DNA from 3 places in the Pseudomonas sp. P39-UII1 genome. Region 1 is predicted to be linked to each of the others. Evidence: predicted binding sites of a transcription regulator. Region 1 holds the regulator's gene; each other region holds the start of a gene.
The links. Region 1 encodes FliA, which starts transcription of late flagellar genes. Its sites were predicted from a motif close to CTAAAGTTTNNNNNNNNNNNGCCGNTAA; they were not measured.

Region 1 (5,542 bases):
ATTTCGCCGGCTTCTACCAGGAAATCCTGAAGGATTTCTTCATCGGCGCCGAAGCTCATCAAAGGTGCTCCTTAAAAACCCAGGCTGGACAGCAGATCATCGACATCGTCCTGACCGGACACGACGTCTTCACGCTTATCGGCATGAATCTGCGGACCTTCACCCCGAGCCGGATATTTTTCTTGATCTTTTTCAGCACGCAGCTGTTGGTGGTCATGTTCGATACCGGCAAAACGGTCGACCTGACTGGCCATCAGCACGAGCTTGAGCAGATTGCTTTCGACTTCGGTCACCAGCGCAGTCACGCGCTTGATCACCTGCCCGGTCAGGTCCTGATAGTCCTGGGCGAGCAGAATGTCATTAAGGTGGCCAGCGACCTTGCGGTTACCTTCGGCGCTGTGCGTCAGGAAACTGTCGACGCGTTTGACCAGCTCACGGAATTCCGGCGCGGCGACCTCGCGGCGCATGAAGCGCTGCCAGTCGACGCTCAGGCTCTGCGCCTCAACGGCCAGGTCTCCCAGCACAGGCGTGCTTTCCTCCACCAGGTCCATGGTGCGGTTGGCAGCCCCTTCGGTGAGCTTGACCACATAGGACAAACGCTCGGTGGCGTCGGTAATCTGCGAAACTTCCTCGGCCTGCGGCATGTGCGGGTCGATCTGGAAGCTGACGATCGCGCTGTGCAGCTCGCGGGTCAGCTTGCCGACTTCCTGGTACAGGCCACGGTCGCGGGTCTGGTTGAGCTGATGAATCAGCTGCACCGCCTCGCCGAACCGTCCCCGCTCCAGGCTTTCGACCAACTCCTGGGCATGCTTCTTCAGGGTCGATTCGAACTCCCCCAAAGACGTTTGTGTTGATTCCATGGCGCCCCCTGACCGGACTCAGCCGTTGACGCGTTCGAAGATCTTCTCGATCTTTTCTTTGAGCACCTGAGCGGTGAACGGCTTGACCACGTAACCATTCACCCCGGCCTGGGCCGCTTCGATGATCTGGTCGCGCTTGGCTTCGGCAGTCACCATCAGCACTGGCATGGCCTTCAGGCGCTCGTCCGCGCGCACCTTGCGCAGCAGGTCGATGCCGGACATGCCAGGCATGTTCCAGTCGGTCACCAGGAAGTCGTAATGCCCGGCCTGCAGCATCGGCAGCGCCGTGGTGCCGTCATCGGCTTCGTCGGTATTGGTGAAGCCCAGATCACGCAGCAGGTTCTTGATGATCCGCCGCATCGTCGAAAAGTCGTCAACGATGAGGATTTTCATGTCTTTGTTCAATTAGACCTCCAAGCAGTCTCAAACGCGCTCGGCCCCGAGCGCGCATTCAATCAATTCGGTACAACGTGAAAACGACTGCAACGACCCCGGGCTCAGCGCGCCCGCCATTCCCCCAGGCGGCTGCGCAGGCGCGCGGCGCACTGGCTGTGCAGCTGGCTGACACGCGACTCGCTGACGCCCAGGACCTCACCGATTTCCTTGAGGTTCAGCTCTTCGTCGTAGTACAGCGCCAGGACCAGCCGCTCCCGCTCGGGCAGGTTGGCGATGGCATCGGTCAGGGCAGCCTGGAAGCGCTCGTCTTCCAGGTCGCGCGACGGCTCGACCTGGCCACTGGCGCCGTCCTCGTGCAACCCTTCATGCTCGCCGTCCTGCAACAGGTCGTCGAAACTGAACAGGCGGCTACCCAAGGTATCGTTCAAAATCCCGTAGTAATCATCGAGACTCAACTGGAGTTCGGCAGCAACTTCATGATCTTTAGCGTCGCGGCCGGTTCTGGATTCCACGGCGCGCATCGCGTCGCTGACCATGCGGGTGTTGCGGTGCACCGAACGCGGTGCCCAATCACCCTTGCGCACCTCATCGAGCATCGCCCCGCGGATGCGGATACCGGCGTAGGTCTCGAAGCTGGCGCCCTTGCTGGCGTCGTACTTGTTGGCGACTTCCAGCAAACCGATCATGCCGGCCTGGATCAGGTCTTCGACCTGCACGTTGGCCGGCAAACGCGCCAGCAGGTGATAGGCAATGCGCTTGACCAGCGGGGCGTAGCGTTCGATCAGTTCGTACTGGGCGTCCTTGGACGCCTTGCTGTACATCTTGAAACCGCTCGCACTCATAGCACTGGCCCTGCACTGGTGGGTTGCACCAGGCGCTCGACGAAGAACTCCAGGTGCCCGCGCGGGTTGGCCGGCAATGGCCAGCTATCGACCTTCTGCGCAATCGCCTTGAAGGCCAGCGCGCACTTGGAACGCGGGAACGCCTCATAGACTGCCCGCTGCTTCTGCACCGCCTTGCGCACGCACTCGTCGTACGGCACGGCGCCGACATACTGCAGGGCGACGTCAAGGAAACGGTCGGTGACCTTGGTCAACTTGGCGAACAGGTTGCGCCCTTCCTGCGGGCTTTGCGCCATGTTGGCCAGCACGCGGAAACGGTTCATTCCATAGTCGCGGTTGAGCAGTTTGATCAACGCGTAGGCGTCGGTGATCGAGGTCGGCTCGTCACACACCACCAGCAGCACTTCCTGCGCCGCGCGGACGAAGCTGACCACCGAATCGCCAATGCCTGCCGCGGTGTCGATCACCAGCACATCAAGGTTGTCGCCGACTTCGCTGAATGCCTGGATCAGCCCGGCATGCTGGGCCGGGGCCAGGTGCACCATGCTCTGGGTGCCGGAGGCGGCCGGCACGATGCGCACACCGCCCGGCCCCTGCAACAGCACATCGCGAAGCTCGCAGCGCCCTTCGATGACATCGGCCAGGGTGCGTTTCGGGGTCAGGCCCAGCAACACGTCGACATTGGCCAGGCCCAGGTCAGCGTCCAGCAGCATGACCCGGCGGCCGAGCTCAGCCAGCGCCAGGGACAGGTTCACTGAAACGTTAGTCTTGCCGACGCCACCTTTACCACCGGTTACGGCGATCACCTGTACGGGATGCATGCTACCCATGTTCGTTGTTTACCTTGTCTCGCTTGGACCCAAGCCACACGAGGGGGATTACTGCAGCCCCCTTGGTGTAGGTATTTTGCAAACGCTTCATCATCAACCCGCTCGTCGTGGGTTGTGATAGAGATCAGCGAACATATCGGCCATGGCCTCTTCGCTGGGCTCGTCCTGCAACTGCACATTCACCGCCCGCGTCACCAACTGGTGCGCCCGCGGCAGGTGAAGGTCGTCAGGAATGCGCGGGCCATCGGTGAGATAGGCCACGGGCAGTTCATGACTGATGGCCAGGCTCAGCACATCGCCGAGGCTTGCCGTTTCATCAAGTTTACTCAGGATGCAACCGGCCAGGCCGCAGCGTTTGTAGCTGTGGTAGGCCGCGGTCAGCACCTGTTTCTGGCTGGTGGTGGCCAGCACGAGGTAGTTCTTCGAGGCAATGCCTCGGCTGGCCAGGCTTTCCAGTTGCATGCGCAGGGCCGGGTCGCTGGCCTGAAGGCCTGCGGTATCGATCAGCACCACGCGCTTGCGCAGCAGCGGCTCGAGCGCCTGGGCCAGCGACTGGCCCGGGTCGACATAGGTCACCGGCACATTGAGGATGCGGCCCAGGGTCTTGAGCTGTTCCTGCGCGCCGATGCGGAAGCTGTCCATGCTCACCAGGGCCAGGTTCTGCGGGCCATACTTGAGCACATAACGCGCCGCCAGCTTGGCCAGTGTGGTGGTCTTGCCCATGCCGGCGGGGCCGACCATGGCGATCACACCACCCTCTTCGATCGGCTCGATCTCGGGCACTTCGATCATCCGTGCAAGGTGCGCCAGCAACATGCGCCAGGCCTGGCGCGGCTCTTCGATCTCGGCGGTGAGCTCGAGCAGTTCGCGGGCAATCGGCCCGGACAGGCCGATGCGCTGCAGCCGGCGCCAGAGGTTGGCCTGTGCCGGCTTGCTGCCTTGCAGCTGGTTCCAGGCCAGTGAGCCGAGCTGCACTTCGAGCAGTTCGCGCAGGCCCGACAGTTCAGAGCGCATGGCGTCGAACAGGCGCGGGTCGACCGGGGCCGGGGCAGCGGCAGCAGCAGCGGCCGGCGCCTCCACGTGCGGCTCGATCAATGGCTCCGAGGCGGTCAGCGATTGCCCGGCAAACAATTGGCGGTCGCCTTCACTGGCCTCGCTGCGGTTGTCCAGTTCGGCCTGGGCAGTGGCGATGCGAGTCTGGGTCTTGCGCAGCTCTTGTTCGAGCTCGGGGTTGGGCACGCGCGGGGCCAGGGCGGACAGCTTGTAGTCCAGCGCGGCCGTCAGCTCGACACCGCCGGCGATGCGGCGGTTACCGATGATGGCGGCGTCGGAGCCCAGCTCATCACGAACCAGCTTCATGGCCTGACGCATATCGGCGGCGAAAAAACGCTTAACTTGCATAACCCACTACCTCAGCCGTTGGGGCCCACGGTGGCAACGATGGTGACTTGCTTGTTATCCGGTATTTCCTGATACGCCAGAACATGCAAATTCGGTACAGCCAGGCGACCGAAGCGCGACAGCATGGCGCGGATCGGGCCTGCGACCAGGAGGATGGCCGGTTGGCCTTGCATCTCCTGGCGCTGGGCGGCTTCGATCAGCGAACGCTGCAGCTTTTCGGCCATGCTCGGTTCAAGAAGAACACCGTCTTCCTGACCTTGCCCGGCCCTTTGCAGACTATTGAGCAAAATCTGTTCCAACCTTGGCTCAAGGGTGATCACAGGCAGCTCGGACTCAACGCCGACAATGCTTTGCACGATGGCGCGACACAATCCGACGCGCACTGCCGCCACCAGCGCGGCGGTATCTTGACTCTTGCCGGCATTGTTAGCGATAGCCTCGGCAATGCTGCGGATGTCGCGCACCGGCACTTGCTCGGCAAGCAACGCTTGCAGGACCTTGAGCAGCCCCGACAAGGAAATGACACCCGGCACCAGCTCTTCAGCAAGTTTAGGCGATGCCTTGGACAGCACCTGCAGCAATTGCTGAACCTCTTCGTGGCCGATCAGCTCGTGACAGTGCTTCTGCAGGATCTGGTTGAGGTGCGTGGCGACCACAGTGCTGGCATCGACCACGGTATAGCCCAGCGACTGCGCCTGGGCACGCTGACCGATGTCGATCCACACCGCTTCCAGGCCGAACGCCGGGTCACGTGCAGCGATGCCGTTGAGGGTGCCAAACACCTGGCCTGGGTTGATCGCCAGCTCCCGGTCCGGGTAGATCTCGGCCTCAGCCAGGATCACGCCCATCAGCGTCAGGCGGTAGGCGCTGGGCTGCAGGTCGAGGTTGTCCCGAATGTGCACGGTGGGCATGAGGAAGCCCAGGTCCTGGGAGAGCTTCTTGCGCACCCCTTTGATCCGCGCCAGCAGTTGGCCACCCTGGTTGCGGTCGACCAGCGGGATCAGGCGGTAGCCGACTTCCAGGCCGATCATGTCGATCGGCGTCACGTCGTCCCAGCCCAGCTCCTTGGTGTCCATCGCGCGCTGTGGCGAGGGCAGCAGGTCCTGCTGGCGCTGCGCTTCCTGCAGCGCGTCGGCCTTGGCCTTCTGCTGCTTCTTCCACACCAGGTAGGCGCCACCACCAGCCAGCAGGCCGAGGCTGAGGAAGGCGACGT
Region 2 (5,542 bases), on a different contig from region 1:
ATGTCTCATCCGCTTGACACTCGCCCCTCGATTGCCGAAGAAGCCCGCAAATACGGGGCTCCAGTCGCTATGGGGTGTGTCAGCGGTTTAACACTCGGTGGCACATTCCGGTGTTTTTCCCTCCAGCAGGTGCTGTACGGCGCGCAATGCTGCCGCGCTGCGCCGTGGCCAGTCGCCGTCAATGATCTGCAGCTTCTGCCCATGGCCTTGCAGCCAATGCAGGCTGTCATCGAAGAACCTTTGACGGTCAGCCAGGTCAGGCTGGCAGCGCTGGGGGTCGGCCACCCAGCTTACGCCCTGTGGGCTAAGCAGCAAGTGCAGGTCGTACGGGCGTGACAGCAGGGCCTCTTCCAGCCAGGGTGGGCAATCCTGGAACAGCGCGCGGCTCCACAGCATGTTGCTGAGCAGGTGGGTGTCGAGGATCAGCAGTTGCGGCGCTTGCCCCCGTGCCTGGTCTTCCCAGGCCAACTGCCCAAGGGCGATGGGGGTGATGTCGGCGTAGCAGGTGTCACGGCATTGCTGGTCAATGAAATGCCGCACGTATTCGCCGACCACCACGCCGCCGAAGTGTGCCTGAATCTCGCCACTGAGCCAGCTTTTGCCGCTGGATTCGGGGCCGCATAGCACCACGACTTTCATGCCTGCACCTTGCTTGCCTGCAGGGCCGGGTCACGGCGCCATTCCCGCCAGCCACGCACGGCAATCAGGGTAAGCACGACGAAGAAGCCCGCCGTGAAGTAAAGCTGCTGGTGCAGGTACTGGCCGACATAGACCACATCCACCACCATCCACAGCGGCCAGCATTGCACCCGCTTTTGCGCCATCCACAGTTGCGCGACCAGGCTGAAGCCGGTCAGCGTGGCGTCGAGCCAGGGCAGGGCAGCATCGGTCCAGTGGGCCATGGCCGCGCCGAGGGCGACGCTGATCACAACGCCTGCAGCCAGCCCGGTGAACACCGCCTGGTTAGACAGGCGTGACACGACGCGCGCGTCCTGCGCTCGGCCGGGGCGTTTCCACTGCCACCAGCCGTAAAGTTGCAGTACCGCGTAGGCCAGTTGCAGCAGCATGCCCGAGTACAGCTTTACCTCGAAGAACAGCCAGCCATAAATAAGCACCATCACCAGACCGATTGGCCAGCACCAGGCGTTCTGTTTGACGGTGAGCCAGACGGCGGTGACGCCAAGCACGGCGGCGATGAGTTCGAGGCCGGACATCGGCGATCCTTGGAAAGGGGAAGGGCCGCGATTGTAGCCTGTAGGCGCGGCCTTGTGTCGCGAAAGGGCTGCTGTGGCCGCCGAAGCGGCCAGGCCTTACAAGACGCGCGCTTTCAAACCTTGAACTGCCTCAGCAACAGCTCCAGCTCCTCACTCAAACGGCCCAGCGCCACCCCGGCGTCGCTCGACTGGCGCGCCGCATCGGCGGTTTGCTGTGACAACCCGGCCGTGTCCAGCACATTACGGTTGATCTCCTCGACCACATGCGACTGTTGCAGGGTGGCGCTGGCGATGGTGGCGTTGAGCACGGTGAGGTTGTGCAGGGCCTGGCTGATGGCATCCAGGCTGGAACCGGCCTCACGGGCCTGTGCGACGGTTTGGCGCGACGCCTCGCTGCTGGTATCGATGGCCCTGACCGCTGCGTCCGACTGCCCTTGCAGGTGCTCGATCATGGTGTGAATTTCGGCGGTAGATTGCGCAGTGCGCTGGGCCAGCAGGCGCACTTCATCGGCCACCACCGCGAAGCCACGGCCCTGTTCACCCGCGCGGGCCGCTTCGATGGCGGCATTGAGTGCCAGCAGGTTGGTCTGCTCGGCGATGGAACGGATGACATCGAGCACCCCGCCAATCTTGGTGCTGTGCCCGGCCAGTTCGCGGATCACCTGCACGGCCTGGTCGATGGTCGCCGAAAGCCGGTCGATCTGTTGCAGGCTGGCGTGGATAGCCTGCTGGCCATGCTCCACCTGCTGCTGCGCTGCGCGCATTTCGCCGGCGGCCTGCTCGGCTGTCTTGGCCACGTCCTGCACCGCATAGGTGACTTCGTTGACGGCAGTGGCCACCTGGTCCATCTGCATCGACTGCTGCGCGCTGCGCTGTTGCGCCGCGCCGGCATTGTCACCGACACGCCCGGCCGATTGCGCCAGCGAATGCGCTGCGCCCTGCAACTGGCCGACCACACCCTGCAGCTTGCCGTTGAAACGGTTGAAATGCTCACCGAGGTGAGTGATTTCGTCGCGCCCGTGCGTATCCAGGCGCCGGGTCAGGTCGCTTTCGCCGCTGGCGATGTTGCCCATGGCCTGCACGGCGTCCTGCAAGGGCTGGGCAATGCTGCGGGCGATCAGCATGACCACCAGCGCCATCAGCAGGGCGATACCAAAGCCGACCAGCGAGGCATCGCGCAACTGGCGGGCGAACTCGGCCTGTACGTCGTCGATGTACACACCAGAGCCGATCACCCAGCCCCAGGGCTTGAACAGTTGAATGTACGAGGTCTTGGCCACGGGGTCGCTGGCACCGGGTTTGGGCCAGCGGTAGTTGACCGGGCCGGCGCCCTGGCTGCGGGCAAGGGCGGCCATCTCGTTGAACACGGCAAAACCGTCGGGGTCGCGAATGGCCGAAAGGTCCTGGCCGTCGAGCTTGGGGTTGGCCGGGTGCATGATCATCTTCGGCCCCAGGTCGTTGATCCAGAAGTAGTCGTTCTGGTCATAACGCAGCGCTCGCACCACCTGCAGGGCCTGTTGCTGGGCGGCCTCGCGGCTGAGCGTGCCGGCGGCCTCAAGGCCCTGGTAATAGGCCAGCACTCCGGCCGCGGTCTGTACCACATGGCGGGTTTTCTCGGCCTTTGCCTGGTACAGATCGCCATGGATCTGGCGCAGCATCAGCAAGCCCAGCACCACCAGCATCGCCACAGCCACCAGCAGGATCAGCCATAAACGGCGGCTGATCGACATCGACCTCAAGGTCTTCATGAATAGCACTCCGCATTGTTCTTGTTATCAAGGTGCATCCAAGCATGCTTTGGCGGTGCTCCCTAGCCGACTTATGGCTAAGTGCCATTTATTGCCTGATCTGCCAAATACCGCACAAGCCATTGCAAAGCCGCTCTGTTAGGATTTCGGCCGTGCAAGATGAAACCTTTAGGGCTTGTGAACTTTTCTACTGGCGTTGGTCCCACCAGTCGCTGTAAAAATGCCGCGCCGCGTGCGGCAATCAAAAGCAAATCAAGAATAAGGGGCCTGCAAGCAGCAGCGCTCCAACCGGGGGAATGATGGATTTTTGGACTGCCTTTCAGGCAATCATCTTGGGTGTGGTCGAGGGGCTGACAGAGTTCTTGCCGATTTCCAGTACTGGCCACCAGATCATCGTCGCCGACCTGATCGGTTTCGGCGGCGAACGCGCCATGGCCTTCAACATCATCATCCAGCTGGCGGCGATCCTGGCGGTGGTGTGGGAGTTTCGGCGCAAGATCCTCGATGTGGTGTTCGGCCTCACCAGCCAACCTGCGGCGCGGCGGTTCACCGGCAACCTGCTGCTGGCGTTCATGCCGGCCGTGGTGCTGGGCGTGCTGTTCGCCGACATGATCCATGAATACCTGTTCAACCCGATCACCGTTGCGACCGCGTTGGTGATCGGCGGGGTGATCATGCTCTGGGCCGAGCGTCGCAGCCACCGTGTAGAGGTGGACCACGTCGACGACATGCGTTGGTCGCATGCCCTGAAGATCGGTTTCGTCCAGTGCCTGGCGATGATCCCAGGAACCTCGCGCTCCGGCTCGACCATCATCGGCGGCCTGCTGTTCGGCCTGTCGCGCAAGGCGGCGACGGAGTTTTCATTCTTCCTGGCGATGCCGACCATGGTCGGTGCAGCGGTGTACTCGGGGTACAAGTACCGCCATCTGTTCGAGCCGAGCGACCTGCCGGTGTTCGCCCTCGGTTTCGTGACGTCGTTCATTTTCGCCATGATTGCGGTGCGCGCGCTGCTCAAGTTCATCGCCAACCACAGCTACGCTGCCTTCGCCTGGTACCGCATCGTCTTTGGCCTGCTGATCCTCGCCACCTGGCAGTTCGGCTGGGTCGACTGGTCGACGGCGCACGGCTGACATGGCACGCACGCACACCGCACAGCGGCCCGCCGCGGGCAAGGAGGAGGGTGTACGCAATGTGCGCCTGAAGCTGCTGGTGCTGGGGCTGCTGTGCCTGCTACCGCTGGTGGGCGCTGCGCAGATGGCCTGGAGCGGGCAATCGTGGCTGCCGCTGGCCGTGTATCCGGCAGTGAGCCTGATCACCGCCTTGCTTTACTGGCAGGACAAGCACCAAGCCCGTACCCAGGCCTGGCGCACGCCAGAGAAGGTGCTGCACGCCAGTGAGCTGCTGGGCGGCTGGCCTGGGGCCCTGGTGGCGCAGCAGCTGTTTCGGCACAAGACCCGCAAGCTGTCGTACCAGCTGATGTTCTGGGCGATTGTGCTGCTGCATCAGCTGTTCTGGGTCGATCACCTGCTTCTGGGCGGGCGATTTCTCGCGTTGGGTTGAGGCCTGCGGCTTACAGCAGCAGGCCTGCCTGCAACCGTTTCGGTAGCCGTCGCACCACCAGCTGGTGCGAGCGCTGCAGCAGATCGCACAATTCTTCACGGGCCATGGGGTAGGGCGGTACCATGCTGACCCACCGCGCCCGCGCCAGGTACGGCGCCGGGCGCACGCCAGGGCGGTCGCAGTAGCCCAGAAACAGCTCATCGGCCACCTTGAACGACAACCCCGCACCCGCCAGGTCGAGCACCGCGAACATCTTGTTGCCGGCCACCGAGAACACCCGGATGCCGCCCCATTTGTAATCTTCCCGCGCGCCAGGCAGGCCCAGGCAGAACGCCGCCACCTGCTCTTCGGTCATCTTCTGCTTAGACATAACGCTCTCCACACGCCTCGAACGACGCTGCCAGGTGGTCGATCCACACCCGCACCGCCGGCAGCAGGCCACGCCGATGCGGGTAAACCGCCTGCAGATAACCGCCCGGTAATGACCAGTCCGGCAGCAGCCGCACCAGTTCGCCGCGTTGCAGTTCCTCTTCGCAGAACATGCTCGGCAGTGCCGTAAAGCCCAGCCCGGCTTTCACGGCGGCGTTGCGCACGACGAAATCATCGATGGCCAGGCGCGGCTCCAGGGCCATTTCCTGCTGACGGCCATTGGGCCCCAGCAGGCGCAAGTGCACCAGCCGGTCAGCTTCGGCGGCGCCCAGTACGGGCAGCGTCGCCAGTTCCGACGGCTCGCGTATGTGGTCGGCAAAGCCCGGCGCGGCCACCAGCTGCATCTGCGCCTGGCGCAGGCGGCGGGTGACCAGCGCCGGGTCCTCGTCGCCCAGGTCGCGCACGCGCAGAGCAACGTCGATGCCTTCGGAAATCAGGTCGACGCGGCGGTTGAGCAGCACCATGTCCAGCTGCACCTGAGGGTATTGCGCCAGGAAACGGCTGATCACATCCGGCAGAAACGCATGGGCCAGCGCCACCGGGCAGGACACCCGCAAGCGCCCACGCGGTTCGCTGCTCATGCTCGCCACT
Region 3 (5,542 bases), on a different contig from region 1:
GCCCGGCACTGCGTGCCGCCAGCAGGTTGCCGGCGCCGTAGTACAGCCCGACCCGCATGGTCACCGCATAGGACAGCCCGGTCGGCACCATGAATGCGGTCGAAACGATCTGCAGGGCAATCTGGTGGGCCGCCAGCTCCGTGCTGCCAAGCACGCCCATGCACAAGGCGGCAAAGGCGAACAGGCCGACTTCCACCATGTAGGTGCCGCCGATTGGCAAACCCAGCCGCCACAGTTCGCGCAGGGCGGGCAGGGAAGGGCGCGACAAGCCCTTGCGCAGCGGGTACTCGGCGTAGGCCGGGTGCCAGCGGATGTACAGGGCCAAGGCGATTGCCATGCCCATCGATACCACGGCAGTGACCATGCCGATGCCCATCAGCCCCAGCTTGGGCAGGCCGAACATGCCTTCGATCAGCGCGACGTTGAACAGGTAGTTGAGCACCGTGCCGACCAGGCTGATGACCATCACCGGCGTCGAACGGCCCAAAGCGCTGGTGAAGCCGCGCAAGGCCATGAAGGTCAGGTAACCGGGCAGCGCCAGCGGTAACAAAGTGAGGAATTGCGTGGCCGACTCGACGTTTTCGGGCTGCTGGCCGAACAGCAGCAGCACCGGTTTGAGGTTCCACAGGGCCAGCGCCGCGACCAGTGCCAGGCCCCAGGCCAGCCACAGGCCGTTTTGCGCAAGGCGGGTGGCGCCTTCGATGTCATTGGCGCCCTTGCGAATCGCCACCAGCGTACCGACCGCCGCAATCACGCCCAGGCAGAAGATCGACACGAACGAATAGCTAGCCGCGCCCAGGCCACCGCCCGCCAGGGCTTGGGGGCTGATGCGGGCCATCATCAGGGTGTCGGTGAGCACCATCAGCATGTGCGCCAACTGCGAGGCGATCAGCGGCCCGGCCAGGCGCAGCAAAGCCTTGAGTTCTGTGGTGGGCGCAACGTGCATGGTGGGGTCCTTTTGGCCTGACTCTGTGAGCGAGGGACGATTCTGAGGCTTCGGTCAACTTTGCACAAAAGGATAAAAGCGATGGTTGGCATGAGTTCAACTCATGCATATATGATCACAAGCATCCCTTCGCCGCCCCGTATGCAGGTGCCCCATGTCCCGTCAGCTGCCTCCGCTGTATGCGCTGCGCGCATTCGAAGCCGCCGCCCGGCTCAGCTCTTTCACCCGTGCCGGCCATGAGCTGTCGATCACCCAGAGTGCGGTCAGCCGGCACATCCGTACCCTGGAAGATCACTTCGCCTGCCGCCTGTTCATCCGCAGCGGCCGCAGCCTGCAACTGACCGAGGCCGCGCGGGTGCTGTTGCCGGGCGTGCGTGAGGGCTTCGCCGCACTGGAGCGGGCGTGCGATACCTTGCGCGGCGAAGACGACATCTTGCGCATGAAGGCGCCTTCAACCCTGACCATGCGCTGGCTGCTGGCGCGCCTGAGCCAGTTCCGTCACTTGCAGCCCGGCAACGAAGTGCAACTGACCAGCGCCTGGATGGACGTCGATCATGTCGACTTCAATCAGGAGCCCTTCGACTGCGCAGTACTGCTCAGTGACGGCGTGTTCCCGCCGGACTGGGAGGTCCGGCGCTTGTTCTCCGAGCTGTTGATTCCGGTGGGGGCACCGGACTTGCTCAAGGAAGGCCCGTTGGACCAACGCCGGTTGGCCGGCATCGAGCTGCTGCACCCCACCCCCGACAAGCGTGACTGGCGCGAATGGCTGGAGCGCATGGGCCTGGCCGACAGCGTTTCGCTCAAGGGCGGGCAGGTGTTCGACACGCTGGAGCTGGGCATGATCGCTGCGGCCCGCGGCTACGGGATCTCCATGGGCGACCTGCTGATGGTTGCCGAAGACGTGGCCCACGGGCGCTTGAGCCTGCCCTGGCCGACAGCAGTGCCCAGTGGCATGGATTACTACCTGGTGTGGCCGCGCACCCGCCCAGGGGGTGAGCGGTTGCGGCGCTTGAGTGTGTTTTTGCAGGAAGAGGCGGCGGCGGTGAACTTGCCGGATGTGCGCATTCTGCCGGGTCTTTGATCGCCCTCACTGGCCTCTTCCCAGGCACACCGCAGAGCTTGCACCCCCGCAATCCCTGTAGGAGCGGGCTTGCCCGCGATGAGGCCAGTGCAGGCTAAAGAAAACGTTTGCGAATACCCCGGTCCGACACTCAAGTATTCGCCTGCGACGCCGATTTACTTGCACCAGCGTCCCGGAAAGAGGGCGCGATTCTCCGTCGACAAACAGCAGGCGGTCCACGTGATCAGGATGATCCAGGCCACCTGCCAGGAGCTTCCCCATGTCTCAACCGCGTGCCCGAATCGCTTCGCAGCTCGGTATCGCCCTCGCCATTGTGCTGGCGTTGGTGATCACCGGCAGTACTCTGTTCGCCCTCCGTTCCCTGGACGACGCCAACCTCGCCACGCGCCAGGCGCACCTGGCCAGCGAAGCGCGGCTGCTGGCCGACCAGCTGGAAACCTTCCATGGTTCGCTCAAGGACAACACCCAACGCCTTAGCGGCTTGTTCGAGCGTCGCTTTGCCTCTGGCCTTTCGCTGCATGCCGGCGAAACGGTACAGGTTGCCGGGCAGGCCACGCCGGCCCTGTACCTGGGTGACCACTTGCTGAACAACGATTTCCAGCAGGTGGACGAATTCCAGCAGATGACCGCCGGCATCGCCACGCTGTTCGTGCGCAGCGGTGACGACTTCGTGCGCATCACCACCAACCTGAAAAAACAGGATGGCAGCCGCGCGATCGGTACCCAGCTCGACCGCCAGCATCCGGCGTACGCGAAGCTGCTGGCGGGGCAGATGTACGTGGGCCGGGCGGTGCTGTTCGAGCGCAACTACATGACCCGCTATGTACCGGTGAACGACGGCAACGGCCGGATCATTGCCGTACTGTTCGTCGGTTTCGACTACACCGACGCGCAGAATGCGCAGTTCAGCAACCTCAAACGCTTCCGTATTGGTGAAACCGGGTCGCTGGCCATTCGTGACGAGCAGGGCCAATGGCTGGTGCCGCCAGCCAATGCCGACCAGCCTTCTTTCAGCGCCTCCGCGCCGTTTGCCGAAGGCCCATGGACCGTGGTTGCCAGCATGCCCTTGGCAGAGATCCGCGAGGTAACCTGGAGCGTTGGCCTGCGCCTGGCCATCGGCAGCCTGTTGGCGATGCTACTGGCCGTGGCCGCCACCCTGTGGTTGCTGCGCCGCAAGCTGCGCCCGCTCGACGACCTGGTACGCCAGGCCAATGCCTTGGGCGCTGGCGACCTCAATGCCCGCCTTGCCGTGACCAGCCATGATGAGATCGGCCAGCTGGCGCGCAGTTTCAACAAGATGGGCGAAGCGCTGGCGACCATGGTCGAGCACATTCGCGGTGCTTCCGAGCAGGTCAGTGGCCGCGCCCGTTCGTTGGCCGGCCTGTCGGCGGGCGCCTGTGAGGGCATGGACCAGCAGTCTGGTGAAATCACCAGCATGGCCGGTGCAGTGGAAGAATTCAGCGCCACCTCGATGAACATTGCCGACAACATGGCGGGCACCGAGCGCATGGCCCGCGACAACGCCCAGCAGACCCGGATTGGCCGCACGGCCATGGATGAAGCGTCGAGCTCTTTGCGCCAGATCGCCGAGGCACTGGGAGGCACCGCGACCGTGATGGACACGCTGGGCGCACGTTCGCAAGAGATCGGCGGCATCGTCGGGGTGATTACCGCGATCGCCGAGCAGACCAACCTGCTGGCCCTCAACGCTGCCATCGAAGCGGCGCGTGCTGGCGAACAGGGCCGCGGTTTCGCCGTGGTCGCAGATGAGGTCCGCGGCCTGGCAGCACGCACTCGCCAGGCGACCGATGAGATTTCCGGGATGATTGCCAGCATCCAGCAACAGACCGGCCACGCCATCAGCACGCTGGAGCAGGGTAATCAGTTGATGCAGGAAGGCCTGCAGCGCAACGACAAGGTGGCCGAGGCCCTGGCGCGCATCGACGAGCAAAGCCGGGTGGCGGGTGAGCAGTTCACGGTGATCAGTACGGCCACCCAGGAGCAGAGCAGCACCGCGACCGTGCTCAGCCGCAACCTGCAGAGCATTGCCCAGGCCAACAGTGAACAGCGGGATGTGGCCAATGAACTGGCCTTTACCGCGCGTGAGCTGGAGGGGTTGGCGGCGCAGTTGCGCCAGGAAGTGGATCGGTTTCGGGTATAGATAACCCGTTGACCGCACTCCCTGCGCCGTACCTGTAGCAGCGGCTTCAGCCGCGATGGGCCGCAAAGCGGCCCTTTTTTACAGCGACCGCAGGTTCAACGCCTGCGCACAAGCCTGCAGCGACCGCTGCTCACTCTGCGCATACAAGGCCAGCTCATCCTGCACCCGCAGCCCCAGTGCCGCCTCGAAGGCATCGCGGTTGGCATTGCTGCCATATTCAGCCTGGGCATCGTCACCCAGGTTCGACTGGAAAATCCCCGCCGCACTCACCGGCAAGAAGTCCTCGTACACCAAGGCCTCGAAATGCACATGGCCAGCGTCGATCAAACCTTGCAGGGTAGTCGGGCGATCAGCCTGCTCTCGCGCGGCCAGGCCCTTTTCGGTGGCGAAATAACGGAAGTACGCCAGGCCTTGCTCACGCATCTGCGCCAGGTCATCGGGGAACTCGGCAAAGTGTGCGTGCAACAGCGCCACGTAACGCTCGGCATTGGCCTCCGCTGGCGCACCGCCCAGGGCCGCACGGGTAGCGTCGAGCAGCCGGTCATACAGCTGGCGGCCCTTCGGCGTCAGCGCAGCGCCTCGCTGTTCGATCTCGCCGAAGCGCGCGGTGTGGCTGCCTTCGCTGCCGTGCTGGTCGCTGAAAGCGACCTTCTCCTGCAGCGCCTTGAAACTGGTCTGGCGCAGCAGGATCGGGTGGCGGCGGGTGGGCGGGCCTTCGACCACGGCCTTCGGCGGGATGCCCTTGGCCGGCATGCCCAGCTGAATGGCGTCGATGTCCAGGGTGCGCGGGGTCAGGTGGTTGATGTGCGGGCCCTTGAACGCCACCACATCGGCGATCAGCCGATGCTGATCGTGCAGCTGCTGGTACTGCTCGGCAGTGACCGTGGCGTCCTTGTGCCAGCGGAAGGTGTGCAACGCCTCCTGTACAAAGGCCTCGGCGTCGGCTGCGTTCAGGCCGCCATCGCGCTCGCATTGAGCGATCAGCTCAAGAGCGCGGGCAGTGAAGATCTTGCGCTTGGCCAGAATGGTCTGCGCCAGCTCACGCAATGCGGGGTTGTCGATCAATTCCAGGCGCAGCAGCGACGTGAACACGCGGAACGGGCTGATGTGCAGCGCCTGTTCGTGCACCGCGCGGAACGCGGTGGAGTGCACCGGCACGCCGGCGGAGCTGAGGTCGTAATAGCCGACCGGCTGCATGCCCATGACCGCGAACAGCCGGGCGATGGTGGCCAGCTCTTCGGCGCTGCCGAGGCGGATGGCACCGTGGCGCTCCTGGTCCAGGCGCTCGACCTCGCCGGTCCAGCGCAGGGCCTCGGCCACCTTGGGCTGCTCGGCCATGACCTGCTGGTTGATT

Region 2: the regulator FliA is predicted to act here: its motif matches at 3,106-3,133, upstream of ABEH27_RS14640 (methyl-accepting chemotaxis protein).
Region 3: the regulator FliA is predicted to act here: its motif matches at 2,157-2,184, upstream of ABEH27_RS05680 (methyl-accepting chemotaxis protein).

The regions. Positions count from the first base shown of each region.
Region 1 is NZ_JBDFPP010000008.1:136,818-142,359, reverse strand. Features, by position in the region: gene ABEH27_RS13150 (chemotaxis protein CheA) at 1-59, opposite strand, end outside; gene ABEH27_RS13145 (protein phosphatase CheZ) at 72-860, opposite strand; gene ABEH27_RS13140 (chemotaxis response regulator CheY) at 879-1,253, opposite strand; gene fliA (RNA polymerase sigma factor FliA) at 1,358-2,098, opposite strand; gene fleN (flagellar synthesis regulator FleN) at 2,095-2,928, opposite strand; gene flhF (flagellar biosynthesis protein FlhF) at 3,022-4,329, opposite strand; gene flhA (flagellar biosynthesis protein FlhA) at 4,341-5,542, opposite strand, start outside.
Region 2 is NZ_JBDFPP010000010.1:44,454-49,995, reverse strand. Features, by position in the region: gene ABEH27_RS14650 (AAA family ATPase) at 88-639, opposite strand; gene pnuC (nicotinamide riboside transporter PnuC) at 636-1,214, opposite strand; gene ABEH27_RS14640 (methyl-accepting chemotaxis protein) at 1,328-2,962, opposite strand; gene ABEH27_RS14635 (undecaprenyl-diphosphate phosphatase) at 3,262-4,092, shown strand; gene ABEH27_RS14630 (DUF1294 domain-containing protein) at 4,094-4,522, shown strand; gene ABEH27_RS14625 (MmcQ/YjbR family DNA-binding protein) at 4,533-4,892, opposite strand; gene ABEH27_RS14620 (LysR substrate-binding domain-containing protein) at 4,885-5,542, opposite strand, start outside.
Region 3 is NZ_JBDFPP010000003.1:112,318-117,859, reverse strand. Features, by position in the region: gene ABEH27_RS05690 (NorM family multidrug efflux MATE transporter) at 1-946, opposite strand, end outside; gene ABEH27_RS05685 (LysR substrate-binding domain-containing protein) at 1,101-2,027, shown strand; gene ABEH27_RS05680 (methyl-accepting chemotaxis protein) at 2,287-4,188, shown strand; gene ABEH27_RS05675 (VOC family protein) at 4,267-5,542, opposite strand, start outside.